Regions from separate parts of the Lysinibacillus sp. EB106-09-02-XG168 genome, predicted to be linked through region 1. Evidence: a T-box and tRNA genes for the amino acid it is inferred to sense, from the RefSeq annotation. Region 1 holds a T-box; the other holds one or more tRNA genes.
The links. A T-box is a leader RNA that pairs with one kind of tRNA and senses whether it is charged. The one in region 1 lies ahead of argS (arginine--tRNA ligase), so its partner is inferred to be a tRNA-Arg.
Positions count from the first base shown of each region.

Region 2: it encodes a tRNA-Arg, which carries the amino acid that the T-box ahead of argS (arginine--tRNA ligase) is inferred to sense. The anticodon was not compared.

Region 1 covers NZ_JBYTDN010000003.1:2,307,306-2,316,067, forward strand. Annotated here, with positions in the region: gene AC3WSO_RS12195 (FtsW/RodA/SpoVE family cell cycle protein) at 1-164, opposite strand, end outside; gene AC3WSO_RS12200 (excalibur calcium-binding domain-containing protein) at 678-1,532, shown strand; T-box leader at 2,100-2,319, shown strand; gene argS (arginine--tRNA ligase) at 2,438-4,111, shown strand; gene AC3WSO_RS12210 (MFS transporter) at 4,259-4,747, shown strand; gene AC3WSO_RS12215 (MFS transporter) at 4,758-5,429, shown strand; gene AC3WSO_RS12220 (DUF6434 domain-containing protein) at 5,546-6,112, shown strand; gene ybiA (riboflavin biosynthesis intermediates N-glycosidase) at 6,306-6,785, shown strand; gene AC3WSO_RS12230 (hypothetical protein) at 7,137-7,532, opposite strand; gene AC3WSO_RS12235 (hypothetical protein) at 7,562-7,825, opposite strand; gene AC3WSO_RS12240 (hypothetical protein) at 7,946-8,287, opposite strand; gene AC3WSO_RS12245 (TcaA NTF2-like domain-containing protein) at 8,685-8,762, shown strand, end outside.
Region 2 covers NZ_JBYTDN010000003.1:4,021,471-4,030,232, forward strand. Annotated here, with positions in the region: gene AC3WSO_RS20400 (S9 family peptidase) at 1-1,780, opposite strand, end outside; gene AC3WSO_RS20405 (S9 family peptidase) at 1,959-4,232, opposite strand; gene AC3WSO_RS20410 (TPM domain-containing protein) at 4,385-5,137, opposite strand; gene AC3WSO_RS20415 (LemA family protein) at 5,137-5,718, opposite strand; gene AC3WSO_RS20420 (spore coat protein) at 5,932-6,546, shown strand; tRNA gene AC3WSO_RS20425 (tRNA-Arg) at 6,977-7,051, opposite strand; gene clpP (ATP-dependent Clp endopeptidase proteolytic subunit ClpP) at 7,520-8,110, shown strand; gene AC3WSO_RS20435 (hypothetical protein) at 8,132-8,329, opposite strand; gene AC3WSO_RS20440 (HPr family phosphocarrier protein) at 8,525-8,762, opposite strand, start outside.

The DNA of each region.
Region 1 (8,762 bases):
CGTCCGTATTCGTTATGAATGAAACCTAGTATGTGTGCTATACGGAAAAAGATGAAGCCAAGAATGCATACAACGATAACCCCTGTAATAATCCCATACGTTTGTAAAATCGTGAGTAATATTTTAACTTTTATTTTAAGTGTTAAAGTAGTTGGAGATGATATTCAAGTTGGTGTGGGTATCGGGAAATTAAGGGAGACTTTAATAACTTTCTTGTTTCCCATAATACAGATAGAAATCCTGCATATAGAATATTACATGAAGAAAGCGTTATATAACTATTGATGATTTTATCTTTAGAGCAAACTTTGGTCACAACAACATAATTGCGATGCTAAAAGAGGGAGTTCAACGTGTTATTCCAGAGAAAATGAAAGAGCTTGGGGATAAGATGGATGTCGTTACCTTTATCAACACTTATCGTAAATTAATGATTTGTCCTTGTTCTTGTAAAATGTGACTTGATTAACCAATTATAGGATTTTTTATGTATAATAAATGTGAAGGAGGGGAATTTTAACAAAAGTCTGACTGTAATTGTAAATGGATTGGCTTGTGAAAAATAGCTGAGTTACTTCATTTCGAAATACATATAGTTGTAATTATAAGTATTTTTACATTATTTTCAAGCAGACTCAAAAAGAAGATTTCAAGATTATATATAATTGGAGGATAAAATGAGACTAAAAACAATCGCAGCATTATTCATTATGTTACTTTTAGCATTTAATTTAGAGGTAGCCGATGCGAGCACATTTAAAGAAGTAAAAGTTATTACAAGTTCATCAATAGAAGTATATGAAAAACCCGATGCGTCTTCTAAAATATTAGGAACTGTAAAAGAAGGAACACTTGTAACACAAATCAGCGAGGGACATAATGTTTCATTTTCACGTATATCCTATCTAAATAGTGATGGGAAAATAATAGAAGGCTATATAAAAGATGTTGCATTAGATGATGCTTTGTACGGAATTCAGATAGCTAGTTCTAAAAGTGGTTTGGTAGTGAAACAAACACCATCATTAAAAGGAAAAACAGTTGCGACTTTACAACATAAAATGGTTGTGAAAGACTTCGGTTCTGTTGGAAACGGTTGGTCATTGGTACAATACGGTAATGTCATTGGTTATGCGACTACAAGTTTTATGAGTGTATCTAAACCAACAACTAAATATGTATTAACACAGGGTCTTGTTGTTAGAAATATCGCTAGTCCTTCTGGAGATAATATCGGCGAGCTTTCGAAAAACGAAGAAGTTTTAGTGCATTCTACAATTGCTGGATGGTCATTTGTAACAACTCCACTGTACGGAGGTTATGTAATAGATTCACATTTAACTTCTCAAAATCCGTTAGCTAAAACTAGTAATGGGTCAAGTAACTCATCAAAACCTTCAAGCGGAAGTAAGTCAAAATATAAAAATTGTACAGAGCTTCGTAAAGATTATCCAAATGGAGTAGGTAGCGATCACCCAGCGTATGAAAAAAAGCATGATCGTGATGGCGATGGATGGGCTTGTGAAAGATAGAAAAAGGCTGGGACATAACTGGCCAAAACCTTAAAAAGCGCGAGAAATCAATTTTAGAAATGTTGATTTCTCGCGTTTTTCTGATGAGTAAGATTTTTTATTCATTAAAAGTAAAGTTTAAGTGAAAATACCTTGCCATTCAATGGAATAGTTAATCAACTACTAAAACGAAGGCAAAAGAAAGCGTCACCATGAGATAAATTCGCTTCCTTTTCATCCATTCACCAAACGCTATAAGAATAATAATAAACTCCAGGTTGTGTAGGTGCGGTAAATCGATTGTCTGTAACCATGACTTCAGTTTCCTCGTTATTACTTATTTGTACAACATGAAATTTATTCGGTCTGGTTTTACTTTTATTATCTAAAAACCATCGATTATTTGAAAATGACTTTAACACTAATCGAACGAAACAGTTAACAACTGCATATAATAATAAACTACTGGAAGTTAGTTAAGAGAAGAAGAAACTAAATAGTCATTAACAAGTTCAAGTGTTGCACTATGATTGTAATTAGACTATTGACTTTAAATTGCAGCTCATGTAGAATATTTTGAAATTACAGTTAAATTCGATGAAAAAGAGAGTAGTTTATGGAGCAACCGGAAAGCGAATTAGGGATGGTGTGAGCCTAATGCAGGAGCCATAAATGAAACGCACTTTGGAGAAGGTTCTCGAATTAATAGTAGAGAATATCGGGGAGTCACCCCGTTAACAATGGAAAGTGGTCATATTATATGGCAACTAGAGTGGTACCACGGGATAACTATGCTCTCGTCTCTATTTTAGAGACGAGGGTTTTTTTATCTTCATTTAGTATGAATCGTGCGCGGCACAACTCAAAATCAGGGCATTTTGTTTGTCTACAAGAAAATGGATTTATGTATAGAGAGGGGAATGAATATGAATACACAAATTGCAAAAAGTATAGCTAAAGCATTAAATAATGAGCTGTCCGTTATTGAAATTCAACATTTACTGGAGAAACCAAAAAAATTGGACTTAGGGGATTTGGCATTTCCGTGCTTTACGTTAGCCAAAAAATTAAGAAGATCCCCTCACTCTATAGCGTTCGACATAAAAAATAATATAAGCTGCGATTGTATACAAGAAGTTCAAGTAGTAGGTGGTTATGTCAATATTTTTTATCATCAGCCAACGATTACTCAACAAGTTCTTAGCAAAATTGTAAAAGAGAAAAATTTATATGGGACTCAACAAGAGTCAAAAGGGAATATAGTGCTAGATTTTTCTTCACCAAATATAGCGAAGCCGTTTTCTATGGGCCATTTACGATCAACGGTGATCGGTAATGCTTTGGCCAATATCGCCGAGAAAAACGGCTACAAAGCAATTCGCATTAATCATTTGGGTGACTGGGGAACACAATTTGGTAAATTAATCGTCGCCTATCAACAATGGGGAGATCAAAAGACGATTGAGGCTGCCCCAATAGAGGAACTGCTAAAAATTTATGTGAAATTCCATGTAGAAGCGGAGCAGGATGATTCACTGAATGAACAGGCACGCACCGCATTTAAAGCATTAGAAGATGGGGATGAAAAGACGTTAGCTCTTTGGCAGTGGTTCAGAGATGCATCACTCGAAGAATTCAAAAACATTTACGAATTGCTTGGAATTGACTTTGATTCATTCGCTGGGGAAGCATTCTATAATGACAAAATGGCTGCTGTTGTCAAGGAGCTGGAAGAAAAAGAATTGCTTGTGAAATCCGAGGGTGCTCATGTTGTTGAAATAGACAATATGCCTCCATGCTTAATAACCAAAACTGATGGTGCTACGCTCTACGCTACCCGTGATTTAGCAGCTGCTTTTTATCGTAAACAACAATATGACCCTATAAAATCATTTTATGTTGTAGGGCATGAACAATCACTTCATTTTAGCCAATTATTTAAGGTCATTGAGAAGATGGGGTATGATTGGGCAAATGACTTGCAGCATGTACCTTTTGGGATGATTTTAAAAGAGGGTAAAAAAATGTCGACGCGTAAAGGAAAGATTATTCTATTAACAGATGTACTAACAGAAGCAATTGCTACAGCGAAGCGAAATATCGAGGAAAAAAATCCAAATCTATTGCATAAAGAGAGTATCGCGCAACAGGTTGGTGTAGGAGCGGTCATTTTTAATGATTTAAAAAATGATCGTCTTCATGATATTGAGTTTTCTATTGAGCACATGATGAATTTTGAAGGTGAAACAGGGCCATATATTCAATATACGTATGCACGTATCGCATCTATTTTGGCAAAAGCAGATGCACAAAGTTATGAAGTATCGCTCGAAACATTAGGTGAGCAAGCATGGCCTGTTATTTTATTACTCGAACAGTTTCCGAAAGTAATTGCTAACGCCTTTGAACAAGTAGATCCATCACAAATTGCTAAATACGCCTTACAATTAGCGCGTCAATTTAATAAATATTATGCCCAAAATAAAGTATTGATCAATGACAGCCAAATAAAATCAAGATTAGCATTTTGTCTATGTGTATCCATTGTGTTAAAAGAGTCGTTAGCACTATTAGGAATTGCCGCACCTAAAAATATGTAAGAACGATAAGTGTGTCTACAACATCGTGCTAGCTACAATTGACCATTACTAGAAAAAATGGTAAAAGGGTATAGTGAGAATTCAATGGTCTTATAAAATTTCGTTAAATTTTTAACCGCATAAATAGAGAGAAGGTTCTTAGAAAGTATGGAGAAAAAGCAAAGGCGTGTTTCCATGGTACTTGTGGTTGTTTGTATCTTCTTGGTTGCGCTCAATATGCGCCCAGCAGTCACAGGAATAGGACCACTATTTAATGTACTTTTAGAATCACTCCATATATCAAATACGAAAATGAGCTTTTTAACATCTATTCCGGTGTTTTGTATGGGACTCTTTGCACCATTCGCAGTCCCATTACAAAGAAAACTCGGAACAAAAACAGCTATTTCGCTCTTAATAATCATCCTAACAACAGCAAATGGCCTTCGCTTTTTAAAAGAAAGTTATGTACTACTTGTAGTCACAAGCTTTGCAGCAGGATTTGCCATTGCACTGATAGGGCCTATATTAAATGCCTATATCAAGAAAAAATTCCCGAGCCGTTTTACTACGGTGGTAGGTATTTATTCATTTGGAATAGGAACAGGGGCAACATTGAGTGCAGCACTAACATTACCATTATATAATCATTCATGAGAGCTGGACGATGGCCCTTGGCTCTTGGGCAATACTTGCTATTTTTGCTCTTTGTATATGGATCCTGACAATACAAAATCAAGAGCTACCAGAGACAGCTGTATTTACAGAAAAAGTAGCACGAAATCCGTGGAAAAATGTCCGTGCTTGGACCATTTTAATTTACTTTGGCTTACAAACATCTTTGTTCTTTTCCATGATGTCCTGGTTAGCACCGATGTTACAGGATAAGGGCTTTTCCCTTGGCGCTGCAAGCTCTATGCTAACATTTATGTCTATTGTACAAATGATTGGGAATATTTTGGTCCCTATATTAATGGAAAAATGGTCGAGTCGAATCGGCTGGCTCTTCTCTTTAGGGGTCTTTGGCATTATTGGCTTTCTGTTGCTATGGGTAGGCTCAGGGACTTTGTTATGGATTGCGGTATTCATTATAGGAATTGTATTAAGCGGCTTATTTCCAATCGGTTTATTACTACCATTGGATGAGGCAAGAAATGACGAGGAAGCAAATAGCTGGTCATCTATGGTGCTTTCAGGCGGCTTCATGATAAGCGCCATTATCCCAGTACTGATCGGCTATTGCTATGATGTGACAGGTAACCATACATTTACTTATGCAATTTTTATCACATTACTGCTAGGTATTATAGCTACTATCATTTTTCTTAAGAAAAAATAATGTGGAAACATGCGCGAATGTACGCGCATGTTTTTTTATGCTGTTTTCGTGATTAATTTTGCCAAATAGGAACTATTGTTCTATAATGTGGAAGGAGTAAAATGGAGGTATATTTTATGAGACCTAAACTAACGAAAGATATAAGTGTAGATAGTTTTAACGATTTTTATTGGTTAAAGGAAGAATTGCAATCATTTTGTAGAAAAAACGGAATAAGTGCTTCTGGTTCTAAAATAGAGATTTCCAATAGGATTGAAACATTTCTGAAGACAGGAGAGATTAAGAATCCTGTCAGAAAATCAAAAGCGAAGAAAATAGAACAGCAAGTAGACTTAAGTCTTGATACAGTCATTACCGAAAATCATCGTTGTAGTCAAAATGTAAGGGCGTTTTTTAAGACAGTACTCCCAAAATTTCATTTTTCAACGTATATCCAAAACTATTTTAAAAACAACGTCGGAAAAACTTATCGTGATGTTGTAGACGCTTGGAATAAAGAGGAGGAACGAAAGAAAGCCCCTTCATACAAGAAAAACATTGCACCCCAATTTGAATATAATCAGTTCATTCGTGACTTTTTTTCTGACCCGAAAAACCAAGGGAAAAGTCGTGAAGAAGCGATTGAAGCATGGAATACAATCAAGAAACTACCCGGCAACAATAAATATAAATCTAATAATTAGTTGATTACATCTTTAAATTTCTATTGCAGTAGAATTTTATAATATGATCTTTTACGTACGATATTCGTGGTTAATATATTGATAATTCAAAAGCAAAAATGCTTTTTATTAAGGATTTAAACTAATTGAATGATACAAATAATTACATAAAAGAGATATATTATTAAAAGTACACAAAATGGAGGAATTAATTATGAAAGAAACTAAAGACTTTGTATTTTTCTGGGGAAAACAGGATGCATTTTCAAACTTTTATTACTCACCATTTAAGCATCAAGGACAACTCTTTAAATGGAGTGAACAAGCTGTAATGTATCGTAAAGCTAAATTGTTTGGAGCAGATAAAATCGCCTTGCAAATAATGCGAGCACAAACACCAGACGAGTGTAAAAAATTAGGTCGTAGTAGGCAAATTCCATTTGATGAAAAGGTTTGGGTGCGAAATCGTGAAAAGGTGTACTTTGAAGTATTAGTTGACAAATTTTCAAACCCGAAATTAAAGCAAGTATTATTAAATACGGAAAATAAAACAATAGCAGAAGCTAGTCCTTACGATAAGATATGGGGTATTGGTGTAGATTGTAATCATCCAGATGCCACGAATCCTTTAAAATGGAAGGGGTTAAATCTACTAGGTAAAACTCTAGAAAAAGTTAGAGAAAGTATTAAATAATAGGAATCTATTAATAAAAGGAAGATAAGAGTGGTGAGAGATGTCAGTCTGAGATAAATGACAGGCTAAAAGAGCGGTATAACTGTAAATAGTATTTAAGTTTTGAAGTGATGTTCAAAGTAAGGAGAATACATTGAATGAGAAACCGAAACCAGTTGATTTTGATAGTCTATATGATTTAATTGAATCAATCAAAAAAGTGAAATTTAAAGCAGTTAGATTGGATGGAAAAGTTGATAAAAACTGCTAAAGAATATTTTACTACAGATCCACCATATTCAAATGTCAGTTGTTGGGAAGAAAAGAAGTCTATAATGAGCCAATTATAAAATGAGTATACGATGCTCATTATTATAAATATGCAATAATGCATCCGTAAACAGAATGGGGTGCATTGATGGTATTAAAATATTCTTTGGCAATGCTATAGGGAGCCTGCCAGTCATTTTCACCTAAAATATAATAGATGGGGACTTGATAATCTGCTGGTTCAGCCAGTAGGTCAAAGTCTTCTAAAAATTCATGTACGTTTCTGTTTGCTTTCATTATATTAAAAAGCGCCAGAAGATCCGAAAATTTAAAAATAGGTCTTTTACAGGCAGTCATAAATATAGGAAGATCACTCTTACCAGCTAAACCATATTTCGTTTGGAGTTTACGTATTTTCATACATTTCTTCAAAAACGCTCGATCAAATTTAATTTTTTCTCCGGGATAATCTCCGATAGTTTCAAGCTTTTTTATCATCCGCTTGCATGATTTGTTCCTTCAGTTTTTCATATTGTCGGATATTTTTCTAGGTTTTTAATATGCGTTTTTCCGGCACCACGCTGATCCCAATGAACAATCGTATAAAATCCTTCTAACTTATTTTGAAATGCATGGGCAAAAAGCGATTCAACGCTACCGGGACCACCATGTAAATAAAGTAATAGTGAGTTATCATAGTTAATACCAGAATGAAATAAATAATGATCTGCACCATTAACCGAGACAAATTCCTCAATATTAATTAACTTCTCGAATTTATTTTTCATCACTATTTAATTGAATGTTTTCTTCAAAACCATCCTGTTCATCACCATCAAAACGATATAACTTCAGTAATAGACTCCACAATTTCTACAGTTCACTTGTAGAGAAATCTTTAAAAAGGTCTGTTAAAAAATATATTCCTTTTTTAGCTGCCTCGAACGAAACTTGTTTCCCACGTTCAGTAATTGTAATGTTGACAGCACGTTTATCATTTGGACTAGGTGTAATGTCAACATATCCTTCATCGTAGTGACTATTTGTTTCACATTTTGCTTAGTAGTCCCTAGCTTTTTTGCAATATTGTTGAATGTTGTTTGATCTTCTGGTAAATGAGCAATAGTTAAAACGACCATATATTGTCTTGACGTTAATTTTTCTATATATTGATCTGATTGTACTTGGATTTTATTTCCAATAGAAAAAAGGGCTGAATAGATTTGTTGCATTAGAAATAATTCTTTGTTCATAAAGATTTCCTTTCTATTAGACAATGCATTGTCTATGTAATAATAAGAGGTTGCTTGAGCGAGAAGCCTGTCTTTTTTTTTATATCATTTTAACCACAAATGATAAGTCATTCTTATATCAAAGATAATAAAGAGTCGTTTTTTATAGGTAGAACGAATTGAACAAATGGCAAGAACTTTATTTTAATAATACATAAAAAACAATAATATTATTATGTAAACTTGAAACGTAGCGTAACCTTGTTTATGATAGAATAGAAAGATGTTTAACTTACTTTCAATAATGAAACTTGCCACCTCTATAGGTGATGAGATGAATACGGGTTGAAGCTATTTTTTTAGCACGTCCACAGAAAGAAGTTAAAGCCTTCGGACGCAATTTCCAAGGCATAGTTGAATGATAGAAAGTTTTGGTGAACGTATGTGGAAAAAGATGCTCATTCTTGGAGCGACAACTTTACTTTTAACTGGCTGT
Region 2 (8,762 bases), 1.7 Mb from region 1:
CATCTGTAATATCATCTTGGATTTTGAGACCCCACTGCTTATTACCAGCCTCAAGGAACTTTTTACCGTATCCAGCCGAAGAACGGAAATTCATTTGTAGTACCGCATAACCACGGTTTGCTAGTAGTTGCACCTCAGGATTAAAGCCCCATATATCGCGCCCCCATGGTCCACCATGTGGATTGACGATAAGTGGCAGATTTTTAGCCTCTTTGTTTTTCGGTAAAGTTAAATAGCCGTTAATTGTAAGACCATCTCGACTTTTATATGAAATTGGATGCATTTCTGCAAGCTCCGTTGGGTTTAACCAAGAGCTTAATGTTGCCAATTCTTTCAATTCGTCTGTTGTTGAATCATAGTAATAATATTTACCGTAAACAGTGTCACTAGAAACATTAACAATGAATTTTGTCATTTCCTTGTTGTAATCATTAATAACTAGTTCACTTTCAGGAACACCTAATTTGTTTTGAATTTTACGGAATAGTTTTTCAAAGTCCTCGTCAAAGAATTGATAATGTATCTTATCTGTTACATAACCACCATACAATACTTTATCTTTCTCTGAATTATATAATACACCCATTACATCCACTTCTGAGTTGGACATAATTACTTCTTCTTTACCCTCTAAATCATATTTAACTACTTCTACTTTATCTCTTCCTTTATTAGAAGTCGCGAAAATATGTTTATTGTCTTTGGAGAAAGCAAGTGGCATTACTTCATCTCCTGCTTTCATTTCAATAAACGGCTTAAATTCATCTTTCTCTGAATCACGGTAAAGGATAGTTCCTTCTACACCATCAGAAGTAACTGCCATACGCACATTTCCATCATGATCTGCTAACCAGCTTGAAATATTACCTGGGTTTTTCGCAACATGTACAGTTGCTCCAGTCTTCACATTAAGCTTGTACACATCAAAGACTTTAGCATCTTCTTTATTCATCGTAATAAGGATCTCGTCTTTAACGCCCTGTAAATCACTTAATAGCGAAACTGTTACATTCGGATATGGCGTTAAATCCTTCTCCTCATTACCATTAAATGTTGTTGAATAAATGTGGAAGTTTTCATCGCCACCTTTATCCTTTAAATATAGTAAATTATCATCTTTCCAGAATGACCCGGCAATATCACGATCCGTTGAGCTAGATACACGTACTGGTTCACTATCATCATTCATTTTCTTTACGAACACATTTGAACGATTTTCCCATGCAGATTTATAAGTAATGTAATTTCCGTCTGGTGAAAGATGATAACCGACGCTTCCTGGGTTTTTCATAAAATCTTCGACGGAAATTTCTTTCACGCCTTCATTACTAACACCATTTTTCACATTTTTAGCATTGTTTAAAATTTTGACCGCATCTTGTTTAGTAACCGTTTCACTATTCGGAAGACCGTTAAATAAACCGAGCTTATTTGCTTTTTCTTGATACTCAGCAAGTGTTGTTTCTTTTTCTTCTTTATTTAAAGCTCTTACTAAAATACGTGCCGCTTCATCACGTTTAATATGGACACTTAGATCTTTTAATTCTTCACCTTTTACCCATTGATCAATCATCTGCTGACGCATTGACTCTGATCCATGTTGGAATGTTAGAGCTGTTACAGTTAAATTTAGGAATTCCTTAGCAGATAGACGTTCTTCTTTGACTTCTACTTGACTACTAGTTTCATTGGCAGCACGAACTTCCTGCATAGATACAGGAATGACAGCAGAAGTTGTTAAAATAACCGCTAATGATGCTGATAAAAATCTTCTCTTCAAAATGATTCCTCCTTATATAGGTACACATTTTAAAACTTGTAAACACAATGAAATTATACCAACTTTATCAATTTTGTCAATTATTGGTTCACATGATAAAAAGATACATCCTTTGATAGGACCTTACCTTAAATGATAAAAAAACTGTGCAAGATACTTCCTGCACAGTTTTTTCGCATTATTTTTTTAGATGGCTATCTAAGAATTTTAGCATTGCATTGTAGAATTCGATTTTGTTTTCCTCATTTTGGAAACCATGACCCTCATTATCCTTCACCATATATTCCACATCAACGCCTCTTGCACGTAATGCTTCAACGATTTGATCAGATTCAGCTTTATTTACACGCGGATCATTTGCACCTTGAGCAACAAATAATGGTGTTTTAATTTTATCTACATGGAAGACAGGTGAAGCTGCTGTTAGTAGCTCTTTATCTTCTTCTGGATTTCCAACGCGCTTATAAAGTTGGTTACGTAATGTATCCCAATATGGAGGGATTGTATTTAAAAATGTAAAGAGGTTAGATACACCTACATAGTCAACCGCTGCAGCATATAAATCTGGGGTATACGTAATTCCAGCTAAAGTTGCATAACCTCCAAATGATGCACCGTAAATTCCTATGCGTTTAGGGTCTGCAATACCTTGATCGATTGCCCATTGTACGCCATCTGTAATATCATCTTGGATTTTGAGACCCCATTGTTTATTACCAGCTTCTAAAAATTCTTTTCCATAGCCAGTTGAAGAACGGAAATTCACTTGTAATACTGCATAACCACGGTTTGCTAGTAACTGTACCTCTGGGTTAAAGCCCCAGTAATCTCGTGCCCATGGTCCACCATGTGGATTGACGATAAGTGGCAGATTTTTAGCCTCTTTGTTTTTCGGTAAAGTTAAGTAACCGTTAATTGTTAAACCATCTCGACTCTTATATGAGATTGGATGCATCTCTGCAAGCTCCTCTGACTTTAACCAAGGGCTTAACGTTGCCAATTCTTTTAATTCATCTGTTGTTGAATCGTAGTAATAATATTTTCCGTAAACAGTATCACTACCAACGGAAACAATGAATTTTGTCATTTCTTTATTGTAATCATTAATGCCTAGTTCACTTTCTTGAACACCTAATTTGTTTTGAATTTTACGGAATAGTTTTTCAAAGTCCTCGTCAAAGAATTGATAATGTGTCTTATCTGTTATATATGCCCCGTATAATAATTTATCTTTTTCAGAGCTATATAACACACCATTTAAATCTACTTCTGGGTTTGACATGATTACTTCTTCTTTACCTTCTAAATCATATTTAACTACTTCGACTTTGTCTCTTCCTTTATTAGAAGTTGCGAAAATATGTTTATTATCTTTAGAGAAAGCAAGTGGCGTTACTTGTTCCCCTTCTTTCATTTCAATAAATGGCTTGAATTCATCTTTCTCTGAATCACGGTAAAGAATTGTTCCTTCCACACCATCTGAAGCAACTGCCATACGTACATTTCCATCACGATCTGCTATCCAGCTAGTAATGTTACCTGGGTTTTTCGCAACATGTGTAGTTTTACCAGTCTTTAGGTTAAGCTTGTAAACATCAAAGACTTTTGCATCTTCTTTATTCATCATAATAAGGATTTCGTCTTTAACGCCTTTTAAGCTACTTAATAACCCAACTGTTACATTCGGGTAAGGTGTTAAATCCTTTTCCTCATTGCCATTAAATGTTGTTGAATAAATGTGGTAGTTTTCATCGCCACCTTTATCCTTTACATATAGTAAATTATCATCTTTCCAGAAGAATCCACCAATATCACGATCCGTTGAATTGGATACACGTACTGGCTCACTATCGTCATTCATTTTTTTCACGAAAACGTTTGAACGATTTTCCCATGCAGAAGCATAAGTTATGTAATTGCCATCTGGTGAAAGTTCATAACCAACATTCCCTGGATTTTTCATGAAATCTTCCACGGAAATTTCTCTCACACCTTCATTGCTGACACCATTTTTCACATTTTTAGCATTGTTTAAAATTTTGACCGCATCTTGTTTAGAAAGTGTTTCACTATTCGAAAGACCGTTAAATAAACCAAGTTTATTCGCTTTTTCTTGATATTCAGCAAGTGTTGCTTCTTTTTCTTCTTTATTTAAGGCTCTTACTAAAATACGTGCCGCTTCATCACGTTTAATATGGACACTTAAATCTTTTAATTCTTCACCTTTTACCCACGTATTAATAATCTGCTGACGCATTGTCTCTGATCCATGTTGGAATGTTAGAGCTGTTACAGTTAAATTAAGAAACTCCTTAGCAGATAGACGTTCTTCTTTGACTTCTACTTGACTGCTAGTTTCATTGGCAGCACGAACTTCCTGCATAGATACAGGAATGACAGCAGAAGATGTTAAAATAACCGCTAATGATGCTGATAAAAATCTTCTCTTCAAAATGATTCCTCCTAAATATCAGTTCATGTATATCGTTTACCGATATAGAGAAATTATAACAATTCCATCATTTTTGTCAATTATTGATAATAATTAAATAATATTGTCTTTTAAACCAGTAAAAAAGTGAACTGCTATGAGTTCACTTTTTACTAAAATTTCCTATTCGCTCCTCCACCAGCAGATGAGCCTCCTCCGAATCCGCCAAAGCTACTTCCTCCAGAGCGGCCACTGCCAAAGCCCCCACCAAAACCACCTGGATAACCGCCACGTCGACCTGAACGAGGCCCTCCGCCTCTACCATTTGATACAACAATTACTATGATAACAATTAAAATAATTATCCATGTTGGCATTCCTTCATTGTCAGTTGTATTTCCAGGCACTTCTCCATCCCAATCGTACTCTTGCGCGACATTTTGAAATACTTCCGCGTACGTTGCTTTAAATGCCTTATCCATATTTTCAGCACCTGCATTTGGATAAAACGCATCATCTAAAATGCGCCCCAGTTTGCCATCAGGTAATGCCCCTTCAAGACCTTGACCAACAGCAATAACAACATCATTATTGCCTTTCCCCTGCCCAAACGTTGCTAAAATTAACACACCATTATTTTTTTTGGCATCACCAATACCCCAAGAGCGGATCATTTTTGTAGCATACATTTTTGGTTCTTGACCATTAATATTATCTACTGTTACGACCATAATTTCAGCACCTGTACCTTTATCTAGCTGCTCTGAGTAACGATTGAGTTCTTCCTCCAGAGAGGCAGATAAAACATTAGCAAAATCATGAATATACGTATTTTTCATTGGTGTTGGCATTGCGGCATCTACCGTGCTAATAGATAAAATAAGTATGAAGCCAACAATGGCAAGTTGGGTCATCAACCGTTTCATTATTGTTTACCTGAACCGCTAAAATCTATAGATGGTGCCTTTTCAGCACCGGTAGCCGCTTTAAAGTATTCCTTCTGTTCAAAACCAAACATACCCGCGATTAAATTGCCTGGGAAACGTTTGACTGTTTTATTAAAAACCTGCACTTCATTGTTATAGTCTTCTCGGGCAACAGCTAATCGGTTTTCTGTCCCCGCTAATTCATCCATTAATTGACGGAAGTTTGCATCTGCCTTTAAATTCGGATAATTTTCTATAACTACTAGCAATCGACTAAGTGCTCCATTCAATGCATCATTGGCAACCGCTTGCTCATTCGGACTTTGTGCACTTCCCATTTGTGCACGTGCGTCTGTAATACTAGCGATAACTTCTTTTTCATGGTTGGCATATCCTTTTACAGATTCTACTAAGTTCGGGATCAAATCGTAGCGACGTTGGAGCTGATTTTCAACCTGAGCCCATTTCGAATCGACGCCTTCCTCAGCCGTTACAAGGCTATTGTATTTCGGTATAAATAGTAAAGACAATACAACTAAAATAATAACGATAATTCCGATAGGTCCAAATATTTTTTTCAACTTTAAAACCACCTTCGCTTTCTTTTAGCTATCACTCAAAATCAGAAACACTATATTGTTTTGGTGATGAGCCTTTCTTTTCCTTACCACTAATGTGCAACAAAAAAGCATCTCTATTCTACATATATGCAAACGCATTAATACCGTATGAAATTTGTCTAACGTGCCATACTTATTATGTAACAAAACTATGATATATAGGAGGCGCTTTTTTTGACACAATCGTTTCAAAATGAATCATCAAACCAAACATCATTCAACCAGCAACAAAGCCTAAATCATGGTGGACATGAAGTAATGGACATGCATGAAACAATTGGCGAAATTATTGCTGGAATGAATCAATCCATCTTTTTACGTCAACATGTTAAGGATCCGGAGTTACTTAGCATTTTGGATCGCCAATATAATTTCACATTAGGTATGTATAATACAATTGTGGAATCATTTAAAACAGGGCATGATCCTTCTGTACCTACAGGACGCTATCAAATGGAGACAGGAAATAATTTTAAATATGGATTAAATCCTGGCCAACCTAAAAAGCCTATGCAAAATGCAAGCGAGCTCAACGACGAAGCAATTTCTGGCTTCCTATTAGGTGCTCAAAAAGGGGCAGCAAAATGTATGACTGCTGCCGCAACTGAAACTACAAACCCTGTAGTTCGACGCGTTGTTGCTGATAGTATTCCCAACTGCATTGAAATGGCATACGAATTATCTATTTACCAAAATATGCATGGCTACTACCAAGTACCACAATATTCTCAACAAGATATGCATACGATGCTTAATTCGTTCGACACTACAACAAATCCCCTACATTAATAATAAAAAACAAGAGCAGCCCCATATGTGATGTATCATCACAAGGGGCTGCTCTTATTTAATCAACTATAAATTTTTCTTGCTCGTTTTGCCCATTACAAAAAGCTTCTCTCTTCAACCAATAGCCAAACACGATCTCTAGCTCCACAGTCAAAACCCATTGCATATGTTACTTTTTTTGCAAAAAAAAGAATCCCCTCAGAAAGGATTCTTTTTTTCGACTAGTATAACTAGTCTTCACGTACAGTATGTTCACTAAAAAATAATTTGGAGTTGTTGCTTTTTTGAAGGTTTGAAAGGAACAGATACGGGAATAATGCCTACTAGGTAATATTCCCATTAATTTCCCTCTCTTTCTCCACTAAGCAGGCTGCTAAACTACTTATTAGGAGAATTCGAGTTATAAAAATATATCAAATAATCAGTAAAATGGCGCCCTCGGAGGGAATCGAACCCCCAGTGCAAGAACCGGAATCTTACGTGTTATCCATTACACCACGAGGGCAATTGAGCACAAAAAAAAAGTACCCACTAGGCTTTACAAAAAGCATGATGTAGATAATCCTCATTTGAAGCATACCTGACAAAATAGTGTACTGTACTTTAACTTATGACCTTATTCATTATACAAACGTATTGCTCATAATTCAACTATAGAATGTAAAACATTTAAACTTTTTTTTATCTTTATTCAGTAAGTGTCAAAATACCTAGTAAATAAAATGTAGCCACCAGTGTATGTCACGCATTAGAAAGGAATTTAATGCATGGACTTCAGACGCATTATTTATCTACGTAAAAGCGTAGCGTTTGCTACAATTAACGCAAGGCGAAATTATTTTAATTTATTTCACTTTAACAGGGTTAATATTTGACCTTCCCTGACTATAATGTGTATGATAAGGATACAGCTGAATACGATGGAAGTTTTCAGCAAAAGTATTCGAATTTAGTTTTCCAAGGAGGATTTAACATGAATTTAATTCCTACAGTTATTGAACAAACAAGTCGTGGTGAACGTGCGTACGACATCTATTCACGACTACTAAAAGACCGTATTATCCTATTAGGAAGTGCAATTGACGACAACGTTGCTAACTCAATTGTTGCTCAACTTCTATTCCTACAAGCAGAAGATCCAGATAAAGATATCTTTCTTTATATTAACTCACCAGGTGGATCAATCACTGCTGGTATGGCAATTTATGACACAATGCAAATTATCAAGCCACAAGTTCAAACAATTTGTATCGGTATGGCAGCATCTATGGGTGCTTTCTTACTTGCAGCTGGTGAACCAGGTAAACGTTTCGCATTACCGAATGCTGAAGTAATGATTCACCAACCACTAGGCGGTGCACAAGGTCAGGCAACTGAAATCGAAATCGCTGCAAAACGTATTTTATTCTTACGTGAAAAATTAAACGGTATTTTATCAGAACGCACAGGTCAACCACTTGAAGTCATTGCTAGAGATACAGACCGCGATAACTTCATGACTGCTGAGCGCGCAAAAGAGTACGGCTTAATCGACCAAATTATGGATCGCAACGACCGTAAATAAAAAACGAAAGGCATCTCAGGTTTATTCCTGAATGTCTTTTTTATTTACTTTGACGGGTCCCCCTTGACTCGGCTCTTCTATCCACGATTTTGGTGTTTCTATCCACGATTTTGACTCTTCTATCCGCCACTTTGGCGTTTCTATCCACGACTTTGGCGTTTCTATCCACGACTTCAGTATTTCTATCCGTCGCTTTATCTTTTCTTTCTGCCACTTCACCCTTTCCTCCCATCGCTCCAACTCTACTACCCATCCCCTTAATCTTGTACAGGATAACATAGTCCTTCATTTTAAGTTGTACAAATATCCAACAAAAAATAGGACCTGCTTATTCAATGCGAAAGCGCAAAAAAACTGCCCAATATGTAAGTTTTACCTTTTGGACAGTTTCTACAATATGCATTATGTGTTTTATTAATCTTCTTTTTCGATTAGGGCTGCTAATGCTGTAACCGCTTGCTCAGCATCGTTACCATCACCGCTAAGGACAACTTCCGTTCCTTTTGCAATAGCTAAGCTCATAACACCCATAATGGATTTAGCATTTACTTTTTTCTCGTCTTTCTCAAGAAAGATATCTGCGCTAAAGCGATTTGCTTCTTGTACAAATAGCGCAGCTTGTCTAGCTTGTAGTCCTAATTTTAATTTTACA